Regions from separate parts of the Streptomyces yunnanensis genome, predicted to be linked through region 4. Evidence: riboswitches for the same ligand, from Rfam matches in the RefSeq annotation. Region 4 holds a riboswitch; each other region holds the start of a gene.
What was found. A riboswitch is a leader RNA that binds a small molecule or an ion and turns the genes downstream of it on or off. The one in region 4 is predicted to bind cyclic di-AMP.

Region 1 (3,929 bases), 2.9 Mb from region 4:
GGCGACCAGGGCCACCCGGACCCGGCCACCCGGACGCCGGAGCCGTCCGGCGGTGACTCCGGCACGGACCGCGGCCCGGACGCCGGCAGCGGCTCCGACGCCGGCGCGGACGGCCCGCACGCGCCCTCGGCGACCCCGGAGCCGTCGGGCTCCTCGTCCGCCTCGCCCGCCCCGTCCGACTCCGGGGCACCCACCGACTCCCCGTCGGGCTCCCCGTCGGGAAGCCCGTCCACCTCTCCGGCGGACCCGGCAGACCCGTCCGCGCCGTCCGGCCCGTCGGGCTCGACGGACCCGGCCGACCCGGCGTCGCCCGCCCCGTCCGACTCCACCGCGCCCGGCGGCCAGGACCGGCCCGGCGACCCCGCTACGCCGCCCGCCACCGGCAAGCACCGCGGGACGCCCGGCGACGGTACGGAGGCCGGCGACGGCCGGGACGGCGGCCGCGGCCGGCACGCCTCCCGCGGCGGCGAGGCGCCCCGTACGCCCCCGGCGGAGGCCGGCAGCTACCGCGTGCGCCCGGGTGACAACCTGTCAGAGATCGCCGTCAGTCATGACCTGCCGGGCGGCTGGCCCGCGCTCTACCACCGCAACCAGGACGTCATCGGCTCCGACGCGGATCTGATCCACCCCGGTCAGGTGCTCGATCTCGGGCGGACACAGGGGTAGTTACCGGCAGTTCGCCGTCTTTCGCGGCGTTTCGTAAAAGTGAGATATGGCTCTCGTTGCGGGGGATGGGTCCGGACCTGTCCCCCGTTGCCATACCGGGGCCTACCTGCGGAAATGACCCGCGTGGTGATCAAAAACGGTCAACTTGGTTCAGAAGATGGGGTTTGAACACCAACAGGGTTACTGCTTACGGTCAGGACCGCTCGCCAAAGCGGGCCCTTCGATCGCACGCCGAGTCCTGCCGGCGGTCGGAGTCGACGACGCGCAAGCGCCGAAGGCAGGAGCGGGGGACCCAAGGTAAGTGCCGACCCCGCCCGTGAGAGCGGGTCAGTCGGCTTGGGGTGAAGTCGTGTGTGCAGCACACACGGCCGGGCAGCTCACACGGCCCGAACCCGACAGCTCACCTCGTAGGCGTCGGTGAGGAAACGAACGCACGATGCTGATCAACAAGGGCAAGCACCGCCGCAGCTCCAAGGCCGTCCGCGTCGCCACCCTGGCCGGTGTCGCCGGCGCCGCCGTCGCCGTTCCGCTGATGGGCGCCACCTCTGCTTCCGCCGCCTCGGTCGCCACCTGGGAGAAGGTCGCCCAGTGCGAGTCCAGCGGCAACTGGTCGATCAACACCGGTAACGGCTACTACGGTGGCCTGCAGTTCTCGAACTCCAGCTGGGCCGCCGCCGGTGGCACCAAGTACGCGGCCCGCGCCGACCTGGCCACCAAGGACCAGCAGATCGCCGTCGCCGAGAAGCTGCTCGCCATGCAGGGCCCGGGTGCCTGGGGCTGCGCCGCTGCCGGTGGTCTGACCTCCGGTGGCCCGGCCGCCGCCGTCAACCCCTCCGGCTCCACCGTCAAGAAGAGCCAGGGCACCGAGGCCCGCAAGCAGACCGAGGGCTCCACCAAGAAGTCCGCCCCGGTCCGCGAGAAGGCCGAGAAGAAGGCCGAGAAGGCCCAGCCGGCCGCCCCGCAGGACGCGCACCGCTCCGGTGACACCTACACCGTCAAGTCGGGCGACACCCTCGCCAAGATCGCCAAGGCGCACGGCACCAACTGGAAGGCGCTCTACGCCGCCAACAAGTCCGTCGTCGGCGGCAACCCCAACCTGATCTTCCCGGGCCAGAAGCTCAGCATCTGAGCCGATCCGGCTGCCCGAGAGAGCTGCCCCGCCGCGGCGCGTACCCCCGAGCGCGCCGTGGCGGGGCTTCTCCGTTGCCGGACCCGGCCGCCCGGCCGTCCCCACCGGCACCGACGCGGCGCGCGCCGTCCCCGGCGCCCCGAGCGGCCCGGCACGACGTTCCCCGCATAGCGAACAATGCCCCGAAACCTCCTGTGAACTGGGATTTCGTTCTGCTTGTTGGGTTTTTTCGTCCCACGGAGCGGGCCACGGGCGAGCGGATCCCCCCGGGGCCGTTAGGCTCATGCCGAGAACTCCAGACACCCCTGAAGGAGACAACGTGCCGTCCATCGACGTCGTCGTAGCCCGCGAAATTCTCGACTCGCGAGGTAATCCCACGGTCGAGGTCGAGGTCGGCCTCGACGACGGCAGCACCGGCCGTGCCGCCGTCCCGTCCGGCGCCTCGACCGGCGCCTTCGAGGCCGTCGAGCTGCGGGACGGTGACCCCAACCGCTACCTCGGCAAGGGCGTGGAGAAGGCCGTCCTGGCCGTCATCGAGCAGATCGGCCCGGAGCTCGTCGGCTACGACGCGACCGAGCAGCGGCTGATCGACCAGGCGATGTTCGACCTGGACGCCACCGACAACAAGGGCTCGCTCGGCGCCAACGCCATCCTCGGCGTCTCCCTCGCCGTCGCGCACGCCGCCTCCGAGGCCAGCGACCTGCCGCTGTTCCGCTACCTCGGTGGCCCGAACGCGCACGTGCTGCCCGTCCCGATGATGAACATCCTGAACGGCGGCTCGCACGCCGACTCCAACGTGGACATCCAGGAGTTCATGATCGCCCCGATCGGCGCGGAGTCCTTCTCCGAGGCGCTGCGCTGGGGCGCCGAGGTCTACCACACCCTCAAGAAGGTGCTGAAGGCCAAGGGCCTGGCCACCGGCCTGGGCGACGAGGGCGGCTTCGCCCCCAACCTCGGCTCCAACCGCGAGGCCCTGGACCTGATCCTGGAGGCCATCAAGGAAGCCGGCTACGCCCCCGGCCAGGACATCGCGCTCGCGCTGGACGTCGCCGCCTCCGAGTTCTACAAGGACGGCAAGTACCAGTTCGAGGGCAAGGAGCGCTCCGCCGCCGAGATGACGGAGTACTACGAGGAGCTGGTGGCGGCCTACCCGCTGGTCTCCATCGAGGACCCGCTGTTCGAGGACGACTGGGCCGGCTGGAAGGTCATCACCGACAAGCTCGGCGCCAAGGTCCAGCTGGTCGGCGACGACCTCTTCGTCACCAACCCCGAGCGCCTCGCCCGCGGCATCGAGGAGGGCTCCGCCAACGCGCTGCTGGTGAAGGTCAACCAGATCGGCTCGCTGACCGAGACCCTGGACGCCGTCGAGCTGGCCCAGCGCAACGGCTTCAAGTGCATGATGTCGCACCGCTCCGGCGAGACCGAGGACGTCACCATCGCCGACCTCGCCGTCGCCACCAACTGCGGCCAGATCAAGACCGGCGCCCCGGCCCGCTCCGAGCGCGTCGCCAAGTACAACCAGCTGCTGCGCATCGAGGAGATCCTCGACGACGCGGCGGTGTACGCCGGCCGCAGCGCGTTCCCGCGGTTTCGCTCTGCGAACCAGTAGGCACGGCGCTCTGCGAACCAGTAGGCACGGCAAGGGCTGAGGCCCGCCCCACACCACCGTCCGGCTGAGCTCCCGAGGACTCGACAACGGAGCAAAGCCGGGGTGAAGCGCAGCGTCCCCGGCGCCGGTCCCGTACCGTTGCCGGGGACGTACGTCATGACGACCGCCGTGACGACGTCAGGACGGAAGCTGAAGGGGAGGCGAGACGACGTGCCCGCGGACCGGTTCTCCACCGCGACCCGGCTCAAGGCGCTCGGCGAACAGGCCGCAGCCCGCGTCCACCGCGCCAAGCGACGGCCCCGCCGCAACCGCCTCACCGGCCGGGCCGCCCTGCTGGCGCTGGTGATGTGCTCGCTGGTGGTCGCCCTGGCGTACCCGATAAGGCAGTACATCTCCCAGCGTTCGGACATCGCCGACCAGCGCCGCAAGGCCCAGGACGCCGCCGCCGCGCTCGACCGGCTGCGCGACGAGAAGGCCCGCTGGCAGGACCCGGCCTACGTCCGGCAACAGGCCCGCCGGCACCTG
Region 2 (3,929 bases), 1.3 Mb from region 4:
ATCTCGCCCGCGGCCTTGTTGGTGAAGGTGATCGCGAGGATCTGGCCGGGGTGGACGTGGCGCTCGGCGAGCAGGTGGGCGATCCGGTGGGTGAGCACCCGGGTCTTGCCGGAGCCGGCGCCGGCCACGATCAGCAGCGGGCTGCCGCTGTGCGCGACGGCGGCCTTCTGCTGGTCGTTGAGCCCCTCCAGGAGCGCCGCCGGGTCGATGGCCGGGCGGGCGGCACCGTCGCGGTAGTAGGACTCCCTGGTCACGGGCGCGTCGAACTTGCCGCCGAAGAGGTCGGCGGGCACGTCCTCGGGGGCCGGGCCGGGCTCGTCCTCGGGCGGGGGCGGGGGCTCCTCGTCCGGGGGGCCGAGGTCCGCCAGGAAGCTGTCGTCAAAGAGGCTGCTCATCGCCCACCGAGTCTAGGCCGCCGCACTGACAACCGGTCCCGGAGTGGCGGATTGCCCCGGTACTGCGCCGGCCGGGGCGGTAACTTGTGCGCTCGTGCCCGGAAACGTGGCGACACTCACCGTGAGGTCACGAAAAGGTTTCGGGCATATCGAACATCAGCCTTCACAGGAGCCACACGAGTTGGCTACGGTCTCGCTCGGGCAGCCCGCTGTCCCCGCGGACGACAGCGTCCGCACGGGCCGCCCCCGCCGAGTCCGGTCCTGCCGTCAGGCACCCGGAGCCGGGGACCCACAAGCACCACTGGGGTGAATCGACCGGTGCGGCCGTCGCCAGGCGGACGCAGCGGTCGTAGGGCAAGCCTTCCGTCAGCACACCGCCCGAACCCGACAGCTAACCCGGTAGGCGGTCCACGGAAGGAGTCGCCGGCCTTGGCGTCCCATCGCAAGCCGCGCACCCCCATACTCGCCACGCCCGGCGGCCGTCGCACCGCGGCCGGGCTCACCACCGCGGCGCTGGCCTCGGTCACGCTGCTCTCGCAGACCGCGAACGCCGCCCCGAATGCGCCGCAGCCCTCCATCGGAGAGGTCAAGCAGAAGGTCGACGACCTGTACCGGCAGGCCGAGGTGGCCACCCAGAAGTACAACGGCGCCAAGGAGAAGGCGGACGGCCAGCAGCGCACCGTGAACCGCCTCCTCGACGAGGCTGCCCGGCTCGCGGACAAGATGAACGAGTCCCGCCGCCGGCTGGGCGCGTTCGCCTCGGCGCAGTACCAGACCGGCGGGATCAGCCCGACCGCCCAGCTGATGCTCGCCAAGGACCCGCAGCAGTTCGTCGACCGCAACCACCTGATGGAGCAGTTGACCGGACGGCAGAAGCAGGCGATCACCGACTACGAGGACCAGGCCGCGACCGCCGCCCGTCAGCGGGCGGAGGCCACCCACAGCCTGGAGGCCCTCCAGCAGTCGCAGGAGACCCTGAAGGAGACCAAGCGAAACGTTCAGTCCAAGCTGGCCGAGGCCCGGCAGCTGCTGTCCCGGCTGACCGCCCAGGAGAAGGCGCGGCTGGCCGAACTGGAGCGCCAGAAGGAGGCGGAGGCCCAGCGCAAGGCCGCCGAGGAGGCCCGCAAGGAGGCCCAGCAGCGCCAGCAGCAGCCCGGCGGCGGTGCCGGCTCAGGGACCGGCACCGGTTCGGGGGGCGGCAGCTCCGACAGCGGCTCGTACTCCACCAAGGCCGGGAAGGCGCTCGCCTTCGCCCGCTCCCAGATCGGCAAGCCGTACGTCTGGGGCGCGACCGGGCCCAGCTCCTACGACTGCTCGGGGCTGACGCAGGCCGCGTGGCGGGCCGCCGGGGTCGATCTGCCGCGCACGACCTGGGACCAGGTCAAGGTCGGCACCCGGGTCTCCAGCAGCGATCTCCAACCCGGTGACCTGGTGTTCTTCTTCAACGACATCAGCCACGTCGGGATGTACATCGGCGGCGGCGAGATGATCCACGCCCCGCACCCGGGCGCCAGCGTCCGGGTGGAGTCGATCTACGGCATGCCGATCTACGGCAGCGTCCGGCCCGCGTAGCCGGCGCACGGGCGCGCCGCGCGCCCGTCATGAACCACCCCCCACACGCCGCCGCGCGGTCATCCGCCGTCTTTGGGAAGTACGGAGCGGGATGACCGCGCGGTGAGTCGTCGCTGCGGCGATGCGGGGCCCGGGGCCGGGCAGGCGGCTCAGGTCCAGAGCACCGCGATGAAGATGTTGAGCATGGTGAGTCCGCCGACCGCGCCGAAGAGCGGCTTGGGGAGCTTCTCCTCGTCGCGCTTGACGTAGACCAGCGCCAGGATCACCACCAGGACGGCCATCTTGATGCCGATCTTGATGTTGTTGAGCGAGTGGTCCTGCATCTGGTTCAGGCCGACCAGGACGATGCCGGTGACCAGCATCGTCAGCGCGCCGTGCAGCATGGCCGGCACGAAGCGGGCGGTGCCCGCGCCCATCGCCTTCATCTGGGTCAGGAAGCCGCCCAGGAGGGAGGCGATGCCGATGATGTGCAGGGCGACGAAGACATTGATTACTACGTCCATAGTGCTGGATCGTATCCGCCCCATAGCACGCCCTTTCCGGCAGGGCGCCCGTGATGCCCGCTTCGGTCAGGGCCCACCGCCCCTCGGCCCTCCCCCGGCCTTCGGGCCGTTCATCCCCCGCACGGTGGCGGTCGGAATCGGGCAATGCCGGGCAAGGGGGTTCCCGACGGCGACACCGGGCCTAGCTTCCTCCTGCAGGCGACCGGGCCCGTACCCCGCCGGTCGTATCCGCCCGCAGGGAAGGAAGTGACGGCCGCCATGGCGTCGCACCACACGGCCGGTGAGCGGCCGCCGCTCGCACCCCCGCCGGCCGGGCCCCGTACGGCCCGCACCGCCCGCACCGGGCTGCTGCTCGCCGCGGACCCGCAGCGCTACCTGGACGGCGCCACGGTCCTGGAGCGCACCGGCAGCCACCAGGCCACCGCGGTTTCCGGCTGGGCCCGCCGGCTGGGCAGCGTCCGCCGGCTCGGCGGCCACCCCGTCGCCACCGCGGAGCGCTCCCCGGAGGCCGCCGCCCCGCGCCGCCCGGCGTACGCGTTGCCGCGCGCCCTGGAACCGGCCGTCGCCGCACCCGCGCCGCCCGCCCCGGCGCCCGGCGACCGCGCCGCCCGGGCGGTGGCCTTCGCCCACGGCGCCCTCGGCAAGCCCTACGCCTGGGGCGCGACCGGCCCGGCCGCCTACGACTGCTCGGGCCTGACCCTGGCCGCGTGGCGGGCCGGCGGCGTCACACTGCCCCGGACGACCTACACCCAGATCACCTCCGGCACCCGCGTCGACTGGCCCCAACTCGCCCCCGGGGACCTGGTGTTCTTCTACTCCGGCATCAGCCACGTGGGCCTCTACGTCGGCGGCGGCGAGATGATCCACGCCCCGCATCCGGGGGCACCCGTCGAGATCGCCCCGCTCGACCGCCTGCCCTTCGCGGGCGCGACCCGCCCGGCATAGCGGACGCCCGCGCGGACGCCCCGCAGAGCAGAAACCCGCCCGTCCGGCCCGGACGGCCCCACGCGAACGCGTCGGGGTGCCGGCCGGCGGGCGGGCGGGGGCGGCAGGCCCTAGCCCCGCAGGTACAGGCCGAACCACCGGAAGATCTCCGGCACTTGGCGCTTCCACACCGGCACGGTGTGGCCGCCCGCGCCCGAGGAGATCTGCTGGACGGTCACCGTCGTCGGGTTCTTCGCGAGCTCCTTGAGGCCCGTGCCGGCCTGGTAGCCGTCACCGCTCGCGCCCGAGATGTACAGCGCGGTGCGGGGCGGCTTCCCGGCCTCGTTGGCAGCCTTGAGGATGTGCATCGGGTTGGTCTCGACGCGCAGCTTGGGGTCCTTGCCGGCGAGCGAATCACGCTCTATGGCCGGGTCGTTGTAGCCGGACATGCCGACGGCCGCGCGGTACCGGTCCGGGTGGGCGAGCGCCAGCTTGGTGGCGCAGTGGGCGCCCGCCGAGTAGCCGGCCAGGCCCC
Region 3 (3,929 bases), 2.4 Mb from region 4:
CCGGGCGGAGCGGCGCATGATCACCGAGCGGACCTCGTCCCAGTGCCGGATCGTCCACTCGCGCCAGCGCCCGTATGCCGCCGCGCCGCGCGGCCCCCATTCCGCGTGCGGACCGTCGAGCTGGCGCACCGCGGCGAGCAGGAGGTCCGGCTGCTGCTTGTGGCCGGCCGGCAGCGAAGCCGCGAGCAGTTCGCAGAGCTCGTCGTCGTGGCTGATCCGGGCGGACAGCTCCTCGTGGGCGTCGGACCGTCCCCGGGCCTGTTGCCGGGAGAACTCCCAGTACCGGACCGCCATTTCCTGCGGGGTGCTGACCGTGTTCCCGGCGTTTCCGGTGTTCGCGACGTTGACGACCATGGGGCGACGTTACCGTCCTCACTCTCCGTGATCGACGTGCGTCCCTCCGCATAACGAGTGGCGCACAATCGTCGCGAGATCGTTTGGCGGTGTGGCGCCAACTCGCCCAGGTTGCGGACGAATTGGTAGCGAACGTCCCTGCCGCGGGCCCCTAGGGGGAGCCTGCGGAACCCCCGCGGATTCAAGGGAACGCTTGGATTTCCCTCGTCGTCTCTATTACTGTCCGATAACGGAGCGCGGTCGTCCCAGCCGTCGCCAATGGCGGCACCGTGCGCCGACGCCGAATCCCGCACGCGCTGTTCCCGCATGCCCAGAACGTCTCCGAGTCACCCGCCCGAGCCGGCTGTTCGCACGACCCGACCCGTGTCCTCGACCCGCGTCGAGTCGCCCGGATCAACCGGTTTCGAGGGGCCCCGACGGATCCGCCTGGAATTGCCGGGAATTGAGTAGAGGGAACCGGGGAACCACCCTCTTGGGGTGAATCGGGCGCCTCTCGCCAAGCGGTGCCCGTAGGAGACCTTCCTGCTCCGAACCCGTCAGCTAACCCGGTAGGCGAGAAGGAAGGAAAGGAGTGCGCCCCCGTGGCGTCCAACAGGCCCACCCCACATGGCCCGTCCACCTACGGCCTCGGTGGCCCCGCCGACTTCAGTGGCGCGGTCGGCTTCGGTGCCCCCGTCGGTCCGGCCGGTCCCTCCGGGGCCGCCGCTCCCGTCCAGCCGGCCCAAGTCCCGCCGATCGCCGGCGGGTTGAGGGAAGGGCGGTCGCCCCAGGAGCCGTTCTCCCGCGACCTCTCCCACGGCCAGGCGCCCCCGGCTTCCCAGACGGCCCAGAGCTCGCCGCCGCACCACTGGTCGGCACAGGGCGCGCTGCCCGGTGACGCGCCGTCCCCCGGCCCCGAAGGCGGGGGCGAGGCCCGCGGCGAAGGCGACGGGACCGGCGACGAGTGGCTCCCGGCCGACGAGCCGAGCGACGACGACGGGCCGCTCCGCGCGATCCGCGGCAAGCACCGGGTGGCCAGAGCGCGCAGCGGCGGTCTCGCGCGCGGCGGCACGGCACTGGGCGTCGGCGTGATCGCGGCGGTCGGCGCGAGCGGGGTGGCCGCGGCCCAGGGCCGGCCGCCGGTGCCGATATCGATGCCCGACCCCGGCGGGGCGGCCGACGGCGACGGCACGGGCCAGGAGACCGGCACGGCGCTCGCCGCCTCCGCCGGCCCCTCCGTCGCCCCCTCCCGGACCGGCACCGCCCCCGACGAGGCCGCCCAGGACGCCCGACCCGCGGGCGCGGCCGAGGCGCTGCGCAACCGCATCCTCCAGCAGGCTGACGTCCAGCAGGCCGACGCCCCTCAGACCGACGCCCCACAGGACGCCGCGGAGCCGGAGGCCGGTACGGCCGCCGAGCACGCCGCCGCCCCGCAGGCGGACCAGGGCGCGCCCGGGCAGCAGGGGGCGGCGAAACAGGCCGGCGCCGCCGAGGAGCGCACGGAGGCCGCGCCTCCGGCGGCGCAGGGGACCGCACCCCGGGCGGCGGCGGCCGACGCCCCGGCCCCACCGGCGGCCGACCACCGCGCCCACCCGACGCGGACCTTCGTCGCGCCGGTCTCCTCGTACACCCTCGCCGCCGGCTTCGGGCAGTCCGACGACCGCTGGGCCGCGGACCACACCGGACAGGACTTCACGGCCCCAACGGGCACGCTGGTCAAGGCGGTTCACGACGGGACCATCACCCAGGCGGGCTGGGCCGGCGGGTACGGCTACCGCATCGTCCTCACCCTCGACGACGGCACGCAGCTCTGGTTCTGCCACCTGTCCTCGATGGTCAAGACGACGGGCAGGGTCCACACGGGCGACGTGATCGGCCGGGTCGGCGCCACCGGGAACGCCACCGGTCCGCATCTCCACCTGGAGGTCCGCCCGGACGCCGGCGCACCGACGGACCCGGTGTCCTGGCTGCGCGACCGCGGGACCGCCGTCTGACGGACCGGCCGGCCGCCCACGCCCCGTGGGCGGCCGACGGGACCGATCGGGCCCCGGACCCCGGCCCCCGGACGGACGCCGAACGAGGAATAACTCCCCACGTCCTGACGTTGTAACGGGCATGACCGTGACACACGCCCAAGGCTCCGCCCCCACCCCGAAGTCGCTCGGTTCGCTGTCCGTCTCCACCCTCTGCCTCGGCGGCAACGTCTTCGGCTGGACCGCCGACGAAGCCGAGTCCTTCGCCGTTCTCGACGCCTACGTGGCCGGCGGCGGCAACTTCATCGACACCGCCGACGTCTACTCGGCATGGGTGCCGGGCAACAAGGGCGGCGAGTCCGAAACCGTCCTCGGCAACTGGCTCGCGGCCCGCGGCAACCGCGACGACGTCGTGATCGCCACCAAGGTCGGCGCCCACCCCGACCACAAGGGCCTGTCCGCCGCCACCATCAAGACCGCCGTGGACCTCTCGCTGTCCCGGCTGCGCACGGACCACATCGACCTCTACTACACCCACTACGACGACGAGTCCGTCGAGGTGGGCGAGTTCCTGACCGCCCTCGACGACCTCGTCAAGGCGGGCAAGGTCCGCGAGATCGCCGCGTCCAACATCTCGGCCCGGCGCCTCCAGGAGTCGCTGGACTTTTCCGACCGCGAGGGCGTGGCCCGCTACGTGGCCCTCCAGCCGCACTACAACCTCGTCTCCCGCGACACCTACGAGGGCGAACTCGCCGACGTGGCCGCCCGCAACGGCGTCGCCGCCGTCCCGTACTACGCGCTCGCCTCCGGCTTCCTGACCGGCAAGTACCGCCCGGGCGCCAGTGTCGACAGCGCCCGCTCGGAGAAGGCCGCCGGCTACCTCGCGACCGACCGCGGCCGCCGCGTCCTGGAGGCCCTCGACACCGTCGCCGCGGCCCACGGCGCCGAGCCGACCACCATCGCCCTCGCCTGGCTCGCCGCCCGGCCCACCGTCGCGGCCCCCATCGCCAGCGCGCGCACGGTGTCCCAGCTCCCTGCCCTGCTGGCCGTCAACGAACTCGTCCTCACCGACGCCGAGATGTCCCTCCTCACGGAGGCATCGGCCTGACGCGGCACGGCGGTGCGGGGCCCGCACAGGCCCCCGCGCCGCCGGCCGCCGTCGGTCGCGCGGACCCGGCCCGGCGGCGCCTCAGCCGCGTCGGTCCGCCACCGCCCACGAGGCCAGGGCGACGCCGCCGGCCACCGCGAACACCGAAGGCCACGCCCCGATCTTCTTGGCCAGCGGGTGCGACCCCGCGAACGCCGCCACATAGGCACCGCTCAGCGCGGCGGCCGCCTTCGTGCCGGCCTTCTGCTGCCAGCCCCTGGCCGCCACCGCCCCGGCGGCGGCCAGCGCGACGCCGCCCAACGGCCGCTTCTTGGTCCACCGGGCCACGCCGTAACCGCCCACCAGGCCCGTGGCCGCCACCACGCTCGTCGGTATCCCAGCCATCGCAGAATCCTCCCTTTCACGGACAACTCCCACGAGCCTACGCGCGCCCGCATCCCGCGCGCGGAGCACGGTCGAGGGGACGGTTCAGCGCGCGGCGCCGGGCGGCGGCGCGGCTTCGTGCGGCGGGGCCG
Region 4 (3,929 bases):
TCGAGAAGCTGACGGCCATGTCCTACCCGGAGGGTCACCCGTACCACCACACCCCCATCGGGTCGATGGCCGACCTCGACGCCGCCTCCCTGGAGGACGCGCGGGCCTTCTTCCGCACCTACTACGCGCCCAACAACGCGGTCCTGTCCATCGTGGGCGACATCGACCCCGAGCAGACGCTGGCCTGGGTGGAGAAGTACTTCGGCTCGATCCCTTCGCACGACGGCAAGCAGCCGCCCCGCGACGGCGGTCTGCCCGACACCATCGGCGACCAGATCCGCACGGTCGTGGAGGAGGACGTCCCCTCCCGTGCCCTGATGGCCGCCTACCGCCTCCCGCACGACGGCACCCGTGAGGCCGACGCCGCGGACCTCGCGCTCACCATCCTGGGCGGCGGCGAGTCCTCCCGCCTGTACAACCGCCTGGTGCGCCGCGACCGGAGCGCGGTTGCCGCCGGCTTCGGCCTGCTGCGGCTGGCCGGCGCGCCCTCGTTGGGCTGGCTGGACGTCAAGGCGTCCGGTGGCGTGGAGGTGCCCGCCATCGAGGCCGCGGTCGACGAGGAGCTGGCCCGCTTCGCCGAAGAGGGGCCGACCCCGGAGGAGATGGAGCGGGCGCAGGCCCAACTGGAGCGCGAATGGCTGGACCGGCTTGCCACGGTCAGTGGGCGCGCCGACGAACTGTGCCGCTTCGCCGTCCTGTTCGGCGACCCGCAGCTCGCGCTCACCGCCGTCCAGCGCGTCCTGGAGATCAGCCCGCTGGAGGTGCAGACGATCGCCAAGGCCCGCCTGCGCCCCGACAACCGCGCCGTGCTCGTCTACGAGCCCACCGCGCAGACCGACGCCGCCGGCACCGAGGAAGAGGAGGCGGCCAAGTGACCGACGCCACCACCCCCGCAGACGCCCCCGTGAGCACCATGGAGTTCCACCCGCAGCCCCGGGGCGGCACCCCCAAGCCGTGGGCCTTCCCGGCCCCCGAGCGCAGCCGGCTGGCCAACGGGCTGACCCTCCTGACCAGCCACCGCCCCGGCCAGCAGGTCGTCGCCGTGGAGGTCAACCTCGTCGCCCCTCTGGAGACCGAGCCCGAGGGTCTCGACGGCGTTGCCACGATCATGGCCCGCGCCCTGTCCGAGGGCACCGACAAGCACACCGCGGAGGAGTTCGCCGCCGAGCTAGAGCGCTGCGGCGCCACTCTGGACGCGCACGCCGACCACCCCGGTGTGCGGGTCTCCCTGGAGGTCCCCGCCTCCCGGCTGCCGCGCGCCCTCGGGCTGCTCGCCGACGCGCTGCGCGCCCCCGCCTTCCCCGACAGCGAGATCGAGCGGCTCGTCGGCAACCGCCTCGACGAGATCCCGCACGAGCTGGCCAACCCGGCCCGGCGTGCCGCGATGGCGCTGTCGAAGGAACTGTTCCCGGCCACCTCCCGGATGTCCCGGCCCCGCCAGGGCACCGAGGAGACCGTCGCGCGGATCGACGCGGCCGCCGTCCGCGCCTTCTACGACACGCATGTCCGGCCCGCCACCGGCACCGCCGTCATCGTCGGCGACTTCACCGGCGTCGACCTGGACGCGGCGCTGGCCGGCACCCTGGGCGCCTGGACGGGTTCCACCGCCGAGCCCCCGAAGCCCTCCGCGGTCGTGGCCGACGACGCCGGGCGCGTGGTGATCGTCGACCGCCCGGGCGCCGTCCAGACGCAGCTGCTCATCGGGCGGGTCGGCGCCGACCGGCACGACCAGGTGTGGCCCGCCCAGGTGCTCGGCACCTACTGCCTGGGCGGCACCCTCACGTCCCGGCTGGACCGTGTGCTGCGCGAGGAGAAGGGCTACACCTACGGGGTGCGCGCCTTCGGGCAGGTGCTGCGCTCCTCCGCCCCGTCCTCGCCGGAGGGGGCCACCGGCGCCGCCCTGCTCGCCATCAGCGGGTCGGTGGACACCGCGTCCACCGGGCCGGCCCTCCAGGACCTGTGGACGGTGCTGCGCACCCTCGCGGCGGAGGGGCTCACGGACGCCGAGCGTGACGTCGCGGTGCAGAACCTCGTCGGTGTCGCGCCGCTGAAGTACGAGACCGCCGCGGCCGTCGCGGGGACGCTGGCCGACCAGGTGGAGCAGCAGCTCCCGGACGACTACCAGGCGCAGTTGTACGCCCGGCTCGCCAAGACCGGCACCGTCGAGGCGACCGCGGCGGTCGTGAGCGCCTTCCCGGTGGACCGGCTGGTGACGATCCTGGTCGGTGACGCGGCGCAGATCGCCGAGCCCGTCAAGGCGTTGGGCATCGGCGAGGTGACGGTCGTCAGCGGCTGATCCCGTCGGTGACGGCGGTCAGCAGACGGCTCGTCACTTATCGACAAAGCGGCTCCCGTGGTGGTCAGTTGCCACGGGAGCCGCTGCGTGTGCGCGCCGGGTCCGTGACTTCCGAGGCGCACACGGCTCCGCGGGATCACGCGCGGCGGGCGGTCGGAGATGCCCGGCCGGTTGTGCCGGTTGCCCGTTTCGCGTGTGGCGTGGCGCACAAAAATCCGGTTCTGTTTGCCGATTGAAAGTTGTCCCGATTAGCGTCGGTCCGGCTGTTCGTCACAAGTCCGCCACAACAGTGGCACCGGGCAGCCATCGCCGAGTCCCCGTACGGCGCGAGCCAGGGGAGCCGGGGACCCACATGTCCCTTGGGGTGAATCGGGCGCCTCTCCGGAGGAACCCGTAGGAGACCTTCCTGCTCCGAACCCGTCAGCTAACCCGGTAGGCGAGAAGGAAGGAAAGGACCAGCCAGTACATGGCGTTCACCCGTGCCACCGGGAAGCACCGCCGCGCGACCCGCACCGCTCGTACCACCCGCAACCTCGCCGGCATAGCCACCCTCGCCGCCTCCGGTGTCGTCGCCTCCGTGGCGTCGCCCGCGCTGGCCGCCACGAGCGAGGCGGCCCACCACGACACCGGCCTCCAGCAGGCCGTCGTGATGGGTGACGAGCTCGCCGTCCGGATCGAGGCCCAGGCCGACGCGCAGCAGGCGGCCGCCGAGGCCACCGCGGCCCGGGCGAAGGCCGAGGCGGAGGCCCTGCGGCTGGCCGAGGTGGCGAAGAAGAAGGCCGACGAGGAGCGCGCGGCCAAGGTGCGCGCCGCCCGCGAGGCCGAGCGCAAGCGCCTCAACACCTTCGTCGCCCCCGTCACCGGCTCCTACGTCTCCACCGCGTACAAGGCGTCCAGCGGCCTGTGGTCCTCCGGCAGCCACACCGGCATCGACTTCCACGCCGCCTCCGGCACGTCCGTCCACGCCGTGGGCTCGGGCACCGTCGTCGAGGCCGGCTGGGGCGGCGCGTACGGCAACAACATCGTGATCAAGATGAACGACGGCACGTACACCCAATACGGTCACCTGTCGTCGATCGGGGTGACGGTCGGCCAGACGGTGACCCCCGGGCAGCAGATCGCCCTCTCCGGCAACACCGGCAACACCACCGGCCCGCACCTCCACTTCGAGGCGCGGACGGGCCCCGACTACGGCTCGGACATCGACCCCGTCGCCTACCTCCGCGCGCACGGCGTCACCGTCTGACCTCACCCGGATCTCTCCGCCGCAGCACCGTCCCCCGGAGCCCCGGCCCGCCACCCTGGTGGGCCGGGGCTCCGTCGTCCCCCGGGGCCGCCGGCGCACCGCCCGCCCGGAGGCCGTGCGCACCGGCCGAAAAGCGTCGGTGAATTCACGACATGCTGAGGGAAAACCCTCCGCGTTCGAATAGAGTCGGAGAAAGTCGCCGACGGGGCGGCACTTTTTCGGAGATTACGGCGGAGGCACGGACGATGCGAGGCCATATTTCCGCGCATGCGGTGTGCACAGCGATTCGCGACGACATCGTCTCCGGCGTACTCGCGCCGGGGAGTCGGCTGATCGAGGACATTCTCGCCGCGCGCTACGGCGTTTCCAGGGTCCCCGTGCGGGAAG

Region 1: linked by a shared signal. The riboswitch ahead of MOV08_RS25130 (transglycosylase family protein) and the one ahead of MOV08_RS12260 (M23 family metallopeptidase) in region 4 are both predicted to bind cyclic di-AMP.
Region 2: linked by a shared signal. The riboswitch ahead of MOV08_RS17415 (C40 family peptidase) and the one ahead of MOV08_RS12260 (M23 family metallopeptidase) in region 4 are both predicted to bind cyclic di-AMP.
Region 3: linked by a shared signal. The riboswitch ahead of MOV08_RS22750 (M23 family metallopeptidase) and the one ahead of MOV08_RS12260 (M23 family metallopeptidase) in region 4 are both predicted to bind cyclic di-AMP.

What each region holds. Positions count from the first base shown of each region.
Region 1 is NZ_CP095749.1:5,742,472-5,746,400, forward strand. Features, by position in the region: gene MOV08_RS25125 (transglycosylase family protein) at 1-666, shown strand, start outside; cyclic di-AMP (ydaO/yuaA leader) riboswitch at 926-1,095, shown strand; gene MOV08_RS25130 (transglycosylase family protein) at 1,103-1,795, shown strand; gene eno (phosphopyruvate hydratase) at 2,079-3,404, shown strand; gene MOV08_RS25140 (FtsB family cell division protein) at 3,615-3,929, shown strand, end outside.
Region 2 is NZ_CP095749.1:4,079,857-4,083,785, forward strand. Features, by position in the region: gene pcrA (DNA helicase PcrA) at 1-395, opposite strand, end outside; cyclic di-AMP (ydaO/yuaA leader) riboswitch at 648-816, shown strand; gene MOV08_RS17415 (C40 family peptidase) at 825-1,967, shown strand; gene MOV08_RS17420 (hypothetical protein) at 2,117-2,470, opposite strand; partial or broken gene MOV08_RS17425 (C40 family peptidase) at 3,059-3,415, shown strand; gene MOV08_RS17430 (alpha/beta hydrolase) at 3,526-3,929, opposite strand, start outside.
Region 3 is NZ_CP095749.1:5,227,826-5,231,754, forward strand. Features, by position in the region: gene MOV08_RS22745 (DUF2332 domain-containing protein) at 1-354, opposite strand, end outside; cyclic di-AMP (ydaO/yuaA leader) riboswitch at 778-924, shown strand; gene MOV08_RS22750 (M23 family metallopeptidase) at 936-2,327, shown strand; gene MOV08_RS22755 (aldo/keto reductase) at 2,449-3,414, shown strand; gene MOV08_RS22760 (hypothetical protein) at 3,496-3,798, opposite strand; gene MOV08_RS22765 (PrsW family intramembrane metalloprotease) at 3,883-3,929, opposite strand, start outside.
Region 4 is NZ_CP095749.1:2,809,586-2,813,514, reverse strand. Features, by position in the region: gene MOV08_RS12270 (M16 family metallopeptidase) at 1-875, shown strand, start outside; gene MOV08_RS12265 (M16 family metallopeptidase) at 914-2,296, shown strand; cyclic di-AMP (ydaO/yuaA leader) riboswitch at 2,594-2,749, shown strand; gene MOV08_RS12260 (M23 family metallopeptidase) at 2,763-3,542, shown strand; gene MOV08_RS12255 (GntR family transcriptional regulator) at 3,788-3,929, shown strand, end outside.